DNA from 2 places in the Paenibacillus sp. MDV22-iso6 genome. Region 2 is predicted to be linked to the other one. Evidence: riboswitches for the same ligand, from Rfam matches in the RefSeq annotation. Region 2 holds a riboswitch; the other holds the start of a gene.
The links. Region 2 has a riboswitch for cyclic di-AMP ahead of AC4PM4_RS29440 (resuscitation-promoting factor). Riboswitches for the same ligand answer to the same signal wherever they lie in the genome.
Positions count from the first base shown of each region.

Region 1: linked by a shared signal. The riboswitch ahead of AC4PM4_RS24205 (3D domain-containing protein) and the one ahead of AC4PM4_RS29440 (resuscitation-promoting factor) in region 2 are both predicted to bind cyclic di-AMP.

Region 1 is NZ_JBZVDZ010000009.1:109,080-115,240, forward strand. Features, by position in the region: gene lpdD (prenylated flavin chaperone LpdD) at 1-207, opposite strand, end outside; gene AC4PM4_RS24200 (polysaccharide deacetylase family protein) at 355-1,143, shown strand; gene AC4PM4_RS24205 (3D domain-containing protein) at 1,276-1,944, opposite strand; cyclic di-AMP (ydaO/yuaA leader) riboswitch at 1,947-2,143, opposite strand; gene AC4PM4_RS24210 (amino acid ABC transporter ATP-binding protein) at 2,429-3,151, opposite strand; gene AC4PM4_RS24215 (ABC transporter substrate-binding protein/permease) at 3,138-4,595, opposite strand; gene AC4PM4_RS24220 (M20 family metallopeptidase) at 4,777-5,952, shown strand.
Region 2 is NZ_JBZVDZ010000016.1:14,926-21,086, forward strand. Features, by position in the region: gene AC4PM4_RS29435 (TatD family hydrolase) at 1-368, shown strand, start outside; cyclic di-AMP (ydaO/yuaA leader) riboswitch at 610-863, shown strand; gene AC4PM4_RS29440 (resuscitation-promoting factor) at 1,137-2,321, shown strand; gene rnmV (ribonuclease M5) at 2,478-3,023, shown strand; gene rsmA (16S rRNA (adenine(1518)-N(6)/adenine(1519)-N(6))-dimethyltransferase RsmA) at 3,028-3,930, shown strand; gene yabG (sporulation peptidase YabG) at 3,990-4,886, shown strand; gene veg (biofilm formation stimulator Veg) at 5,040-5,315, shown strand; gene AC4PM4_RS29465 (small, acid-soluble spore protein, alpha/beta type) at 5,539-5,715, shown strand; gene ispE (4-(cytidine 5'-diphospho)-2-C-methyl-D-erythritol kinase) at 5,865-6,161, shown strand, end outside.

The DNA of each region.
Region 1 (6,161 bases), on a different contig from region 2:
TAGGGCGGCCTTACGTGCGAGCCTTTCACACAGCTCTTGCTCTTTATGCCCCGGAATATGCATCGTAGCCCCGCTTACCCGCTCACGGTCCGGATAAAAGGTTGCTACTGCTCCAATATGTGATCTGCCTCCAGTTACCATAAACACCTTGTCTTCCCCTGCCTCAATCACCTGTAAACGAACGGAATTTAAATCGTATGTACTCATCCTGCTCCACCTGTCCTTTTCTATATATATGGTGGAATTATGGCTCCGATTTAATGAATCAGCAATGAAACATCTCACAATATGCATAAATACGGATGGCCCCGGGCATACCAAAGAGAACGCAATTTGGGAAAAGGAGGCACTAACATGCGTATACGCCTCATAATGTTATCCATCATGGTCATTCTTCTGGGGGGAAGTTACGCTCCTGCTCAGTTATGGGCTTCTTCAAGTCCGCAAACCGAACCTGCTTCGAAGTCTGATTCTTCCGAAGAAGAACAGTTGACTCTGGGACAGCTCAGACAAAAATATGCGGATACGTTCAAAACCAATGGCCCCTCAACAAAAAAGGTCGCTCTGACTTTTGATGACGTACCTGATCCACGGTTCACCCCGCAGGTACTGGATATTCTAAAAAAATACAAGGTACGGGCTACATTTTTCATTGTGGGAAATCGCGCTGAGAAACATCCGGATTTAGTGAAACGCATGGTGAAGGAAGGGCATATTGTTGGCAATCACAGCTACAATCACCCGGAGTTCAGTAAATTGTCCATGAATGCATTTCGCAAACAAATCTTACATACCGGAGATATTATTCGTAATCTGGCGGGCTACACTCCCAAAATGATTCGTCCACCTTATGGCGACATTAATGAGCAACAGCTGCAATGGGCGGCCAAACAACATTACAGCATTGTGAATTGGAACGTCGATTCCCTGGACTGGAAGGGCCTCTCCAAAGAGGAAGTCAAACAAAACATCCTGTCGGCCGTTAAACCAGGTTCCATTGTTCTGCAACATGCAGGAGGCGGTGTCGGATCGAAGCTGAGTGGTACCATCGAGGCGTTGCCTGAAGTTATCGAGGAATTGCGAAACCGCGGGTACGAGCTGGTGACTTTGGACGAAATGCTGGAACTGCCAAAGGGTAAATAGGTCAAGATCCCTGAAGTTGGATATTCAAAAGGGTGTTCTTCCATCACATTATTGTGATGGAAGAACACCCTTTATTGTTTAATTTAGATATAGTTGGAGTCACATATGATGATGTGCAGCTACGCTTTGATTTTATTTCAAAATGTAAAGTTCAACATCCTGAATACCAAATGTGCTCACGGATTGCTTGCTGCCAGGAATAAAGATATCGATCTTGTGACCTTTAATGGCACTACCCACATCACGAGCCGTTGCGACAAATGCCTGTTTTGGCAGTCCGGGATGTGTATGACCTGTCACCAGTACCTTTGTACCCAATGGAATGATACTCGGGTCTACTGCAATGGTACCCAATTCAAGCGGATTACCGAAGTAATCCACAGCACCCCATCCTCCATTTTCGGAAGCGTCTGCGGAGTATGCTGTTGCTTTGACGTCGACAGCTTTGCTGTAATCAAACGTTTTACCCCAGGCTTGTACAACTTTACTATCTGCATTAACGTCAAGGCTTGCGGCAGTTACCGTTTTGGCCTCCGTTTTAGCTGCTGCAGCAGAAGCTGTGTTCGTTGTTTTACCAGGGATCGTAATTTTCAAACCACCATAAATGTTGTAAGCTGAAATGTCATTGTTAGCTTTAATAAGAGCGTTAAGTCCAACTCCATATTGTTTGGATAAGGTGTAGAAGGTATCCCCCTCTTTGGCCACATGAACTGAATCAGCATGAGCCGGAACGGCCTGAATGAGCATTGCTGCTGTCAGCAAAGCTGTTGCTGTTTTGGCTATACGTTTCTTGTTAATCATGGTCTTCCTCCCTCATTATGCCTGCGAAGTTAGTTGTCGGATTCGGATGGAGGAAACCACCCTATAGGTTCAATTACATTAATAATTTATGTAGCCCTAATTCACCCCAAGCCGTGTGCAAATGATTCTTCCCCAAGCACACTCTGCATCGTTACATCCCCCACACTCCCAACTCCGGAAGTTTCGGCAGGAACAAATATATCACAACTTTGTAACCAAGAGTCGTAGTAAATGTTACCATCTGGCTAATTCACTTCAATATTTTTGCTGAATTCAAGCGACTTTTTCAAAAAAATGTCTATTTGAGCTTATATCGTTGATGACAGAAACGTTACTTTTTATGTAAATCCGTGCGTATTCACACGCAACAAAACAATCCCTGCCGACAGGTCGCCGACAGGGATCTATGAGGGAATAAGAATTCTCATCCACAGTATATATTTTGCATTTTCATCCAATTCATCCTAATGATGACTCGGATGTATTAGAGCACTTTAGCAAGGAAGTCACGTGTACGTGCATGCTTAGGCTCACCAAACACTTCAGCAGGTGTTCCTTCTTCTACAATAACCCCACCATCCATAAACAGGATGCGGTCCCCTACTTCGCGTGCGAAGCCCATCTCATGCGTTACAATAACCATGGTCATGCCGCCCTCTGCAAGCCGCTTCATGACATCCAGTACTTCACCGACCATTTCAGGGTCCAGTGCTGAAGTAGGCTCGTCAAACAGCATGACATGCGGCTGCATCGCAAGCGCTCTTGCAATAGCGATCCGTTGTTTCTGTCCTCCGGACAGCTGATTAGGATAAGCGTCTTTTTTGTCAGACAGGCCAACCGTCTTCAGCAAATCTGCGCAGATTAGTTCCGCTTCCTGTGCAGATTGTTTTTTCACTTTAATGGGAGCAATCGTAATGTTCTGCTGCACCGTTTTGTGCGGGAACAGATTGAAATGCTGGAATACCATCCCCATTTTTTCACGAGTTGCATTAATGTTGTGTTTAGGGTCAGTGATCGAAACTCCCTCAAAGTCAATCTCACCGGAAGTAGGCTGCTCCAATAAGTTAAGACAGCGCAAAAAGGTACTTTTCCCCGATCCGGACGGACCGATGACCACGACAACCTCGCCTTTACCAATTGTTACGTTAATGCCCTTGAGCACATCGTTATTTCCATATGATTTGTGTAATTGTCTAACGTCTATCACTTGCACTCAACTTCCTTTCCAGTCGACCCAGCAGCTTGGACAAAATGAACGTCAGCACAAAGTAAATGGCCGCTGCAATCAGGAATGGATTCATTCCTTGGTACGTAATGTTTTTGACTACACTTGCCTGGTACATAATGTCCACCATACCAATAACCGAGATGATGGAAGATTCCTTGATAATGGTCACGAACTCATTACCGATCGCCGGCAACACCGCTTTAAACGCTTGTGGAAGCACGATGAAGCGCATTGCCGCACCTCTGCCCATTCCCAGGGAACGAGCTGCTTCCAACTGGCCTCGATCCACACCCTGTATACCAGCGCGGAAAATCTCGGCAAGATAGGCACCACTATTAATGGATAGTGTGATAATTCCCGCCTGAAGAGCCGAGAAATTAATTCCAAAGGTCAATGAAACACCGTAATAGATAATCATCAATTGCACCAGCATTGGCGTCCCACGAATGAGCTCAACATAAGCTGTTCCGATCCAGCGCAAAATGGCGATGTCATGCAGACGGAACAAACAGATGATCAGACCGATGATAACACCGAAAAATACACCAAGTGCAGAAAGCAGCAATGTGTACCCTAATCCCGTGGCATAAAAGCTTTTGTATTGCCAAAATACTTCAAAAATATTTTGTTTACTCTTCTCTGCCATCAACTGGCTTGCCTCGGTAACCAACTGATCGATTTTATTTTCGCTTTTCAGACGTTCGAGCGTTCCGTTCACTGCATTCAGCAATTCCGTATTGCCCTTACGAATCCCGATTGCCGCTTCGGCCTGCTCTTCATCCGGAATAGCCGGTGCTAATCCAATCACATCATCCAGATAACCGGCAGCCACCGTATCTTCAACGATCGCAGCATTTACACGATTGGTCTGCAATTGCAGCACGATATCAGATATTTTATCAAGTGCTGTCAGTTTTGCGCCTGGGATTCCCTGGCCAATCGTTTCCTGAATGGAGCCTTTTTGAACACCAATTTTTTCATTTTCCAGATCAGCCATGGTTGGATATTTATCTATATCCGCATTGCGAATCATGATAACTTGCTTTGATTTATAATAGGTATCGGAGAAGTCAATGCTTTGTCTACGATCATCTGTTGGCGTCATTCCCGAGATGACCATATCCACACGACCACTCTGCAACGCAGGAAGAAGTCCGTCAAAACCCATATCCTCTATTACAAGTTCTGCGCCAAGATCGGCAGCAATTTCTTTAGCAATCGAAATATCAAATCCGACAATTTGGTCTTTACCATCAATCACTTTATGGAATTCATATGGTGCAAAATCGGCACTTGTACCGAGCACCAGCTTTTTACTGCCTGAATTGCTTGTAGTTCCCGTTGCCAACGCAACAGGTGCAACCGTAGTAAGCAAGACCACAAGAGCTAGCAGCATCATGGTGTAACGACTAATCAATTTCAACCCTGTTCTCCCCTTATAATACTTTGTATGCTTTCTGTTGTTGATGCCTGAGTCATTATAAAGTAGAATGCATGATTATGCAATGAATTTCGACATTACAAATCCTGACTAGTTTCTGAAAAATAACCGCAACTATGATATAATTATTGAATTATTTTCATTTTTGCTTAAGGAGTCCACCATGACACATACCAAAACACAAATTTTAACTGTAATTGATCAATATGCTTCCCGTTTTAAAGAGATTTCATCATACATTGGTGCCAATCCGGAACTTGGTAACGAAGAATACCTCGCCTCTGCTCGGTTAAAAGAAGAACTTGCCTACCACGGTTTTTCCGTAGAAGCTCCTGTTCTTGGCTTAGATACCGCATTCATCGGTACGTATGCTGCATCCAAACCAGGTCCGACTATTGCCCTGTTATGTGAATACGACGCACTTCCGGAAATCGGTCATGCTTGTGGACACCATCTAATCTGCATGATGAGCCTCGGAGCTGCGGTAGGTCTGAAGTCCATACTGGATGAAGTGGGCGGAACATTAAAAGTATTCGGTACACCAGCGGAAGAAACGCGTGGCGCTAAAGTTCCTATGGCTGAAGCAGGTTTATTTGATGACTGTGATGTCGCGCTAATGGCTCACCCTTACTACGCCTATGAGAAATCTGGAAGCTCCCTGGCTATTGATGCCGTACAATTTGAATTCCATGGGAAATCTTCACATGCTGCTGCAAGTCCACATGAAGGCATTAATGCCCTAGATGCGGTGATCCAGACATTTAATGGCATTAATGCGTTCCGACAACAAGTGAAAAGTACGGTTCGTATTCACGGTGTTATCAATAGCGGAGGACAGGCAGCCAATATCATTCCTGACTATGCTTCAGCCCAATTCTATGTACGTGCCTCGACGAGAAAAGAGTTGAATATTCTCACTCAACGCGTAATACAGATCGCGGAAGGTTCTGCTCTGCAAACCGGATGCCGGCTTGTTACATCTAATTATGAGACTTCCTATGATGAGATGGTCACGAATGAATCATTATCTGCTGCTTTTAGTACTAATCTGCTTGAACTCGGCATTTCTCAAGAGGAGATCGTGAGTGGGAACGACCATGGTTCTATGGATATTGGTAACGTATCCTTGCGTTGTCCTGCGATCCATCCTTATATCCGTGTTGTGGACGAAGTTCATACGCTTCATTCCATTGAATTCCGTGATCTGGCGCTTCAGGAACGGGCCTTGGATGGTATGATCCTTGGAGCCAAGGCACTTGCTGCAACTGCTTATGATGTTCTTACACAGCCTGAATTGCTGCAAACCATTCAAACAGAGTTTAAGCAAGCAAGTCGCTAAGTTTTTCGCAAAATGCTGCGTCTTAACAGTAGGGTGTTCTGCAGGACCTGCATTTGGGGTCTTAAGGAGCGCCCTTTTTGTTATCATAAATACGTATATACGGACACAAGCTGGAAATGCTGTGAAAAGAAAACGTTGAAAAATGTTGAAATTTTTACATTTAGCGGCTGTACTTATGGTTCACATGCTGTCTAACTTGGTTATTTATA
Region 2 (6,161 bases):
AGGATATTGTAAAGATTTTGCGTGAAGAGAAAGCTGGAGAAGTAGGCGGTGTCATGCATTCCTTCTCTGGCAGCTGGGAAACGGCGAAAATGTGTCTGGATTTAGGCTTTCATCTTTCCTTCGGAGGGCCAATCACGTTCAAAAATGCGAAGCAGCCTAAAGAGGTACTTGAGAAGGTTCCTATGGACCGATTTTTCATCGAAACGGACGCTCCTTATTTGACACCGCACCCTTATCGTGGAAAACGAAATGAGACAGCGCATGTACGTCTGGTTGCAGAAGCAGCTGCGGAAATTAAAGGCATTTCGATAGAGGAAATTGCAGCAATAACGACCAAAAATGCCATGGAACGATTTGGGATTCGTTAAAAGATCGAGCAAAACGGGTGAAAAAGTGAGTTAGGCGGAGTTAATTTGCTTTTTGATCCAAATAAATCAAGAATATTACAATATTTTAACCAAATATTTAGAAAAACGTACTTGAACAACGCTTTACAACATGCATAGAAACAGGATATCATCTTTTCAGTGAATTGTTGTGCGGAAAATTGGACAGATGTTCGGGGGATGAACAAAGGGACACTTTCCGATGAAACAACATTACTTTCATGAATCAGTCTCGCTGAGTCTCCGTTAACGGAGAGCGGGGGAACCAATAGGGCTTAAACATCGGTGATTGCAGCCGATGCGCAACATGCGCTGACCCAAAAGCAGCGTATGAATCTGCGAAGCCGTATTTGATTTCTTCTTTGGGTCTCGGGGTGAATTCAAGGGCGTCCGCCATGAGCGGATGACCGGAGATAGGGCGGCTCTCTTTCGCCCGAACCCGACAGCTAACCTCGCAAGCGGAAAAAGAGAGGCAACCTCGTGCATGAATTTCCGATATTCAGAATCATTCGGAAGCCACGAAAGAGTTCCTCTTAAACTCTTTCTTTGGCTTTTTTGTTTTTGAATAAAAGAAATACTGTCATCATACGGTAAGTATTCAGGAGGATGACATCATGTTGCGAAGATTGATTCATGGTGCAGAACCGGATTATGTTGGTCCGATCTGTGTTCTGTAGAAAATTTGGTATAGTCGCGTCAAAGACATCATGCATTACTTTAGACGGCGAGGCTATGAAGGAGGACGGAGAAGTGGGCACATTCCAACCAGAAGAGACCCATGAGTCACGATCATCCAGTAAGTCTTTCGCGTTGCGGTGGAAGCATGAGAACTTGCGTCAAATGGCATTGATCGCGATTTTCTCAATTGCGCTTACAATCATGATCTTGTTAGTCGTTTACGGTCAGGCCGGGAAACAAATTTCACTGGTTATTGATGGCAAAGCTCAAGCGGTAGAGACTCGTACAGGAATGCTTCAGGAAATGCTGGAGGAGCAGTCAATCACAGTCAGCCCTCACGATCAGGTATCCATGCCCTTGAATGGGGCGATCACAGATGGAGACCGCATCGTTATTGAGCGGGCCGTTCCAGTTAATATTACGGCAGACGGGGACACCAAGACTCTGTATACAACCGATTCATCGGTAAAAGATGCGATTAAAAAATCAGGTATTCAAATTGCAAGTGAAGACAAAGTATATCCGGCGCTTGGAACCACTATTGAAGCGGATATGAAAATCCGTGTAGTGCGGGTAACAAAGCGTACGGTGGAAGTGGAACATCCGATTGCTTATAAAGTGATCAAAACGGCTGACCCTAGCTTGTACAAAGGCGACAATCGTGTCGTTGTGAGCGGTAAAGAAGGCACACTTGTACAGCATATTGAAAAAGTGTTTCAGGATGGAGAATTGGTCTCCAAAAAAATGGTGGGTAAATCGGTCGCAACGAATCGCGTCGATAAAGTGATTGCCATTGGTACCAAAGCCAAACCTGTTGTGAAAGAGCCAGTGATTCAGACGGTATCGGCGCAGACTTCCACGACAAAAACAGCAACAACCACGAACTCGAAGAAAACCGCTGCCTCGGGCAGCAAAGTAATTACCGTCTCAGGCAGTTCTTTTAAATATTCAAAAGTCTTGAAAAATGTATCCATGACGGCATACTCTTCTGAAGAGCCTGGTATCGGCACAAAAACAGCTTCAGGTACTCGGGTAACTGAGGGACGTACCATTGCGGTTGATCCCAAAATCATTCCGATTGGCTGGTGGGTGTATATCGAGGGCCTTGGCTTCCGTCGTGCGGAAGACACAGGTGGTGCCATTAAAGGCAACAAAATTGATGTGTATTATGATAGTGTGAAGCATGCCCTGAACTTCGGACGGAAGAAAGGCAAGACGGTATATGTGATTGGTCCGGTGAAGCCGGAAGCGAACTAAAATCGTTTTACTTTGAAATGGGAATGCTATAAAATATAAGCATGAATGATTCATGCGGAATATGCGGCGGAGGGGTCTGAATTCAGTCTCCCCCGCCGTTTGGCAGAGAAGAGGGATATTCCTCTTCTTTTTGCGTTAGAAAGGAAGAAATGGAACATGATAAAAGAAGTGATCGTGGTAGAAGGCCGTGACGATACCGTAGCCATTCGACGTGCGGTTCAGGCAGATACGATCGAGACTGGTGGGTCCGCCATCAACCAGCGCATTCTAAAGCGGATCGCACTTGCTCAAGAGAGACGTGGTGTCATCGTACTGACAGACCCGGATCATGCTGGTGAACGTATTCGTAAAATCATCGCCAATAAAGTACCTGGTTGCAAGCATGCTTTCATTCCGGAGGCAGATGCTACGCGCAAAGGCGACATCGGAGTGGAGAACGCTTCACCGGAGGCGATTCGTCATGCATTAGCACGTGTACACACGTCATATGAAGGCGCACCCAGTCTGATTGATTGGGAGGATCTGATTGCGGCGGGACTGATTGTGCACCCACAGGCTGCTGCACGTCGTATGGAGATGGGCAATCTGCTGGGCATAGGTTATTGCAATGGCAAGCAGTTCCACAAGCGGTTGAGTGTATTCCAGATTACCCGGGAAGAGTTCTCCGAAGCATTATCGCAAATTGAACGTGAAGGATTGTGAGCGTATGAAAGGCATGGAAGAAACCGTAGAAATTGCAACACCCAAACGAACCAAAGAAATCATTCAAAGACACGGATTTTCATTCAAGAAGAGCTTAGGTCAGAACTTTCTGATCGATCAAAATATATTGAACAAAATTGTAAATGCAGCTGATTTGGACGAGTCCAAGGGCGCACTTGAGATCGGACCAGGGATTGGCGCGCTCACAGAACGTCTGGCTCGGGTAGCCGGTCCTGTAACGGCTGTAGAGATTGATCAGCGATTGATCCCGATTCTGGGTGAAGTGATGCAGCCTTATCCAAACGTTCGTGTGCATCACGGGGATGTGCTGAAGCTGGATCTAGCTGAGTTGTTCCATACCGATTTTGGAACGGTAGATAAAGTGAGTGTTGTAGCCAATCTGCCTTATTATGTAACGACGCCAATCATGATGAAGCTGCTCGAAGAGAAGCTGCCTGTAGACAGCATTGTGGTCATGATCCAGAAGGAAGTGGCTGAACGCATGGCTGCTGCACCAGGATCAAAGGACTATGGCAGTTTGAGCATTGCGGTTCAGTACTACAGTATGCCGGAATTGGTCTGTATTGTTCCGCCCACGGTCTTTATTCCGCAGCCTAATGTGGAATCGGCTGTAATTAAGTTAAAGGTGCGTGAACAACCACCGGTTGAAGTTCCCGACGAGGCACATTACTTCGAAGTGGTACAGGCTTCCTTTGCGCAGCGTAGAAAAACCATCTCCAATAATCTGAAAGCCCGTTTCTTCACGAAGGAGAACAGAGAACAGGCTGATCAGTTGCTGGAGCAGGCCGGTATTCAGCCTTCAAGACGGGGAGAAACATTGAGCCTGCAGGAGTATGCGACACTCAGTACCGTAATGTGGGAAGCTGGGGTACGATCAGCTCTGTAAAATTCGGATGAACCAATCCGGGTTTCTGCCCATACGATGGGGTAGAGGTGATTATGTTGATGAATATCGGAGACTTGGTCGTTCGAAAGTCATACGGTGGAGATGTGACTTTCCGGTTGGAAGGCCTCCAGTCGGACGGTGCCATCATTAAAGGGACCGAGTTCCGGCTGTTAGCCGATTCCCCTGTGGACGATTTGATACAGGTTCCTTATGAACCGCAGAGTGCTAAGACGAGGCAGGCCCATGTGAAGGCACATCAGACGCTCTCACGCCTGCAGCAAAATCGAATGGAACAGGCCGAGCGCAATCGTGAAGGTCTGGTTCAGGAATGGTCTGTTCAACAAGACCCGGCTTATTTCGAGATGCCTGGCAAAGTGCTGCACTTGGATGGCGATCCTAATTATCTAAAAAAAAGCATGAACCTTTATGAGCAGCTTCGTGTTCCCGCAGAGGGTCAATATGTACACGAGTCTGCCATGGCGGACACTTTATATCGTCTGCTGCCCAAAGTGCGTCCGGATATCGTTGTCATTACTGGCCATGACGGGGTACTCAAGACCCGTCAGCCCTATGACTTATATAGTCTGGGAAGCTACAAGAATTCGCAGAACTTTGTATCCGCTATTCAGGTGGCTAGGCAATATGAACGTCATCTCGATGCACTCACGATTGTAGCTGGCGCGTGTCAGTCCCACTTTGAGGCCTTGCTGCGGGCTGGAGCGAACTTTGCCAGTTCACCAGGACGAATTCTCATCCATGCCCTGGACCCGGTCTATGTGGCAGCTAAGGCAGCCTTCACGTCGGTGCGGGAAACGGTGAACATGAATGACATTTTGCATAACACGATTAGTGGTAGCCAGGGTGTGGGTGGCGTAGAGACACGGGGAAGTTATCGGGTAGGTCTGCCCGGATTGAACGATCTATCCACGTTAAAAGTGAATCCATCAGCCGTCTAATGATGGCAGAAGAAAGTCCCATTTAGGGGCTTTTTTTGTTTGCAAAAAAATTCATTGACAACAACTTTTTGATACTGATATAATAATTAGTTTTGATTTGACAATGACTGTAAAATCCGGTATAATGGACAAGAAAAGAGGTGGTCGTCGACAATGGCTAAAAATACGCTATTGGATATCAAACGCAATCTCGATGCACATATCGGTCAGAAAATTATGCTGCGGGCTAATGGTGGCCGCCGTAAGACCATTGAGCGTACGGGTGTATTGGAAGAAACGTACCCTTCTGTTTTTATTGTTAAGCTTGATGAGGAGCAAGAAACTTTCAAGCGAGTATCCTACAGTTATGCTGATATACTTACGGAATCGGTGGAAGTCATGGTATTTGATCCAGGCAGCCAGACGCATAGCTCCTACATGGAGACGTAAGTATCGATTTACGGCGATTCTGCCCCCTTGGGCAGGTCGCTTTTTTTATTTTTGCAATAATCCCGCTCGATTCATCGGAGATGCATAGTTGATCAGGAATGAGTCTGGGGAAGAAGCGGCATACTATTTGGACAGGTTCAAGGCATTTTTCTTGGCCTGGAGGCAAATAGTCCCGGATACAAATGGACTTATCATGAATGAACTATTTCGAGGAGGATGATCCATGAGCCGGAGAAGAAGAAGTGTAATGTCGGATGAACTCAAGAATGAACTGGCAAAAGACCTAGGATTCTATGATACCGTCCAGCAGGAAGGTTGGGGCGGGATCAAAGCGAAGGATGCGGGCAATATGGTGAAACGGGCCATTCAACTTGCGGAAGAAGCGGCACGCAAATCGTAATCCGGTTCAATCGGTTTGGAGAGCGGGGCAATCCGGCAGGAATGACCTCGCTTTTTCCCCATGGATGCGGAATAGAAATGACTTGACAGCCCCATTTTGATATAATATGTTAAGTTGTCTTAGGGAAAAGGTGAGGACGGGTGAACGCCTTGAAAATTTACGAAAAAGCGCCTGCTAAAATCAATTTGATGCTAGACGTTTTACATAAAAGAAGAGATGGATTTCACGAAGTTGAGATGATCATGACGATGGTGGATCTTGCCGATCGACTGGAAATGTCTGAGCTGCCTCGTGACACGATCTTTATCTCTAGTCAGGCGGGATATATCCCCCTGGATGAGAAGAACTTGGCTTTTCAGGCAGCCAGGCTTATCAAAGAGCGTTACGACGTGAAAACCGGAGTTCATATTCATCTGGACAAAAAAATACCGGTGGCCGCCGGACTT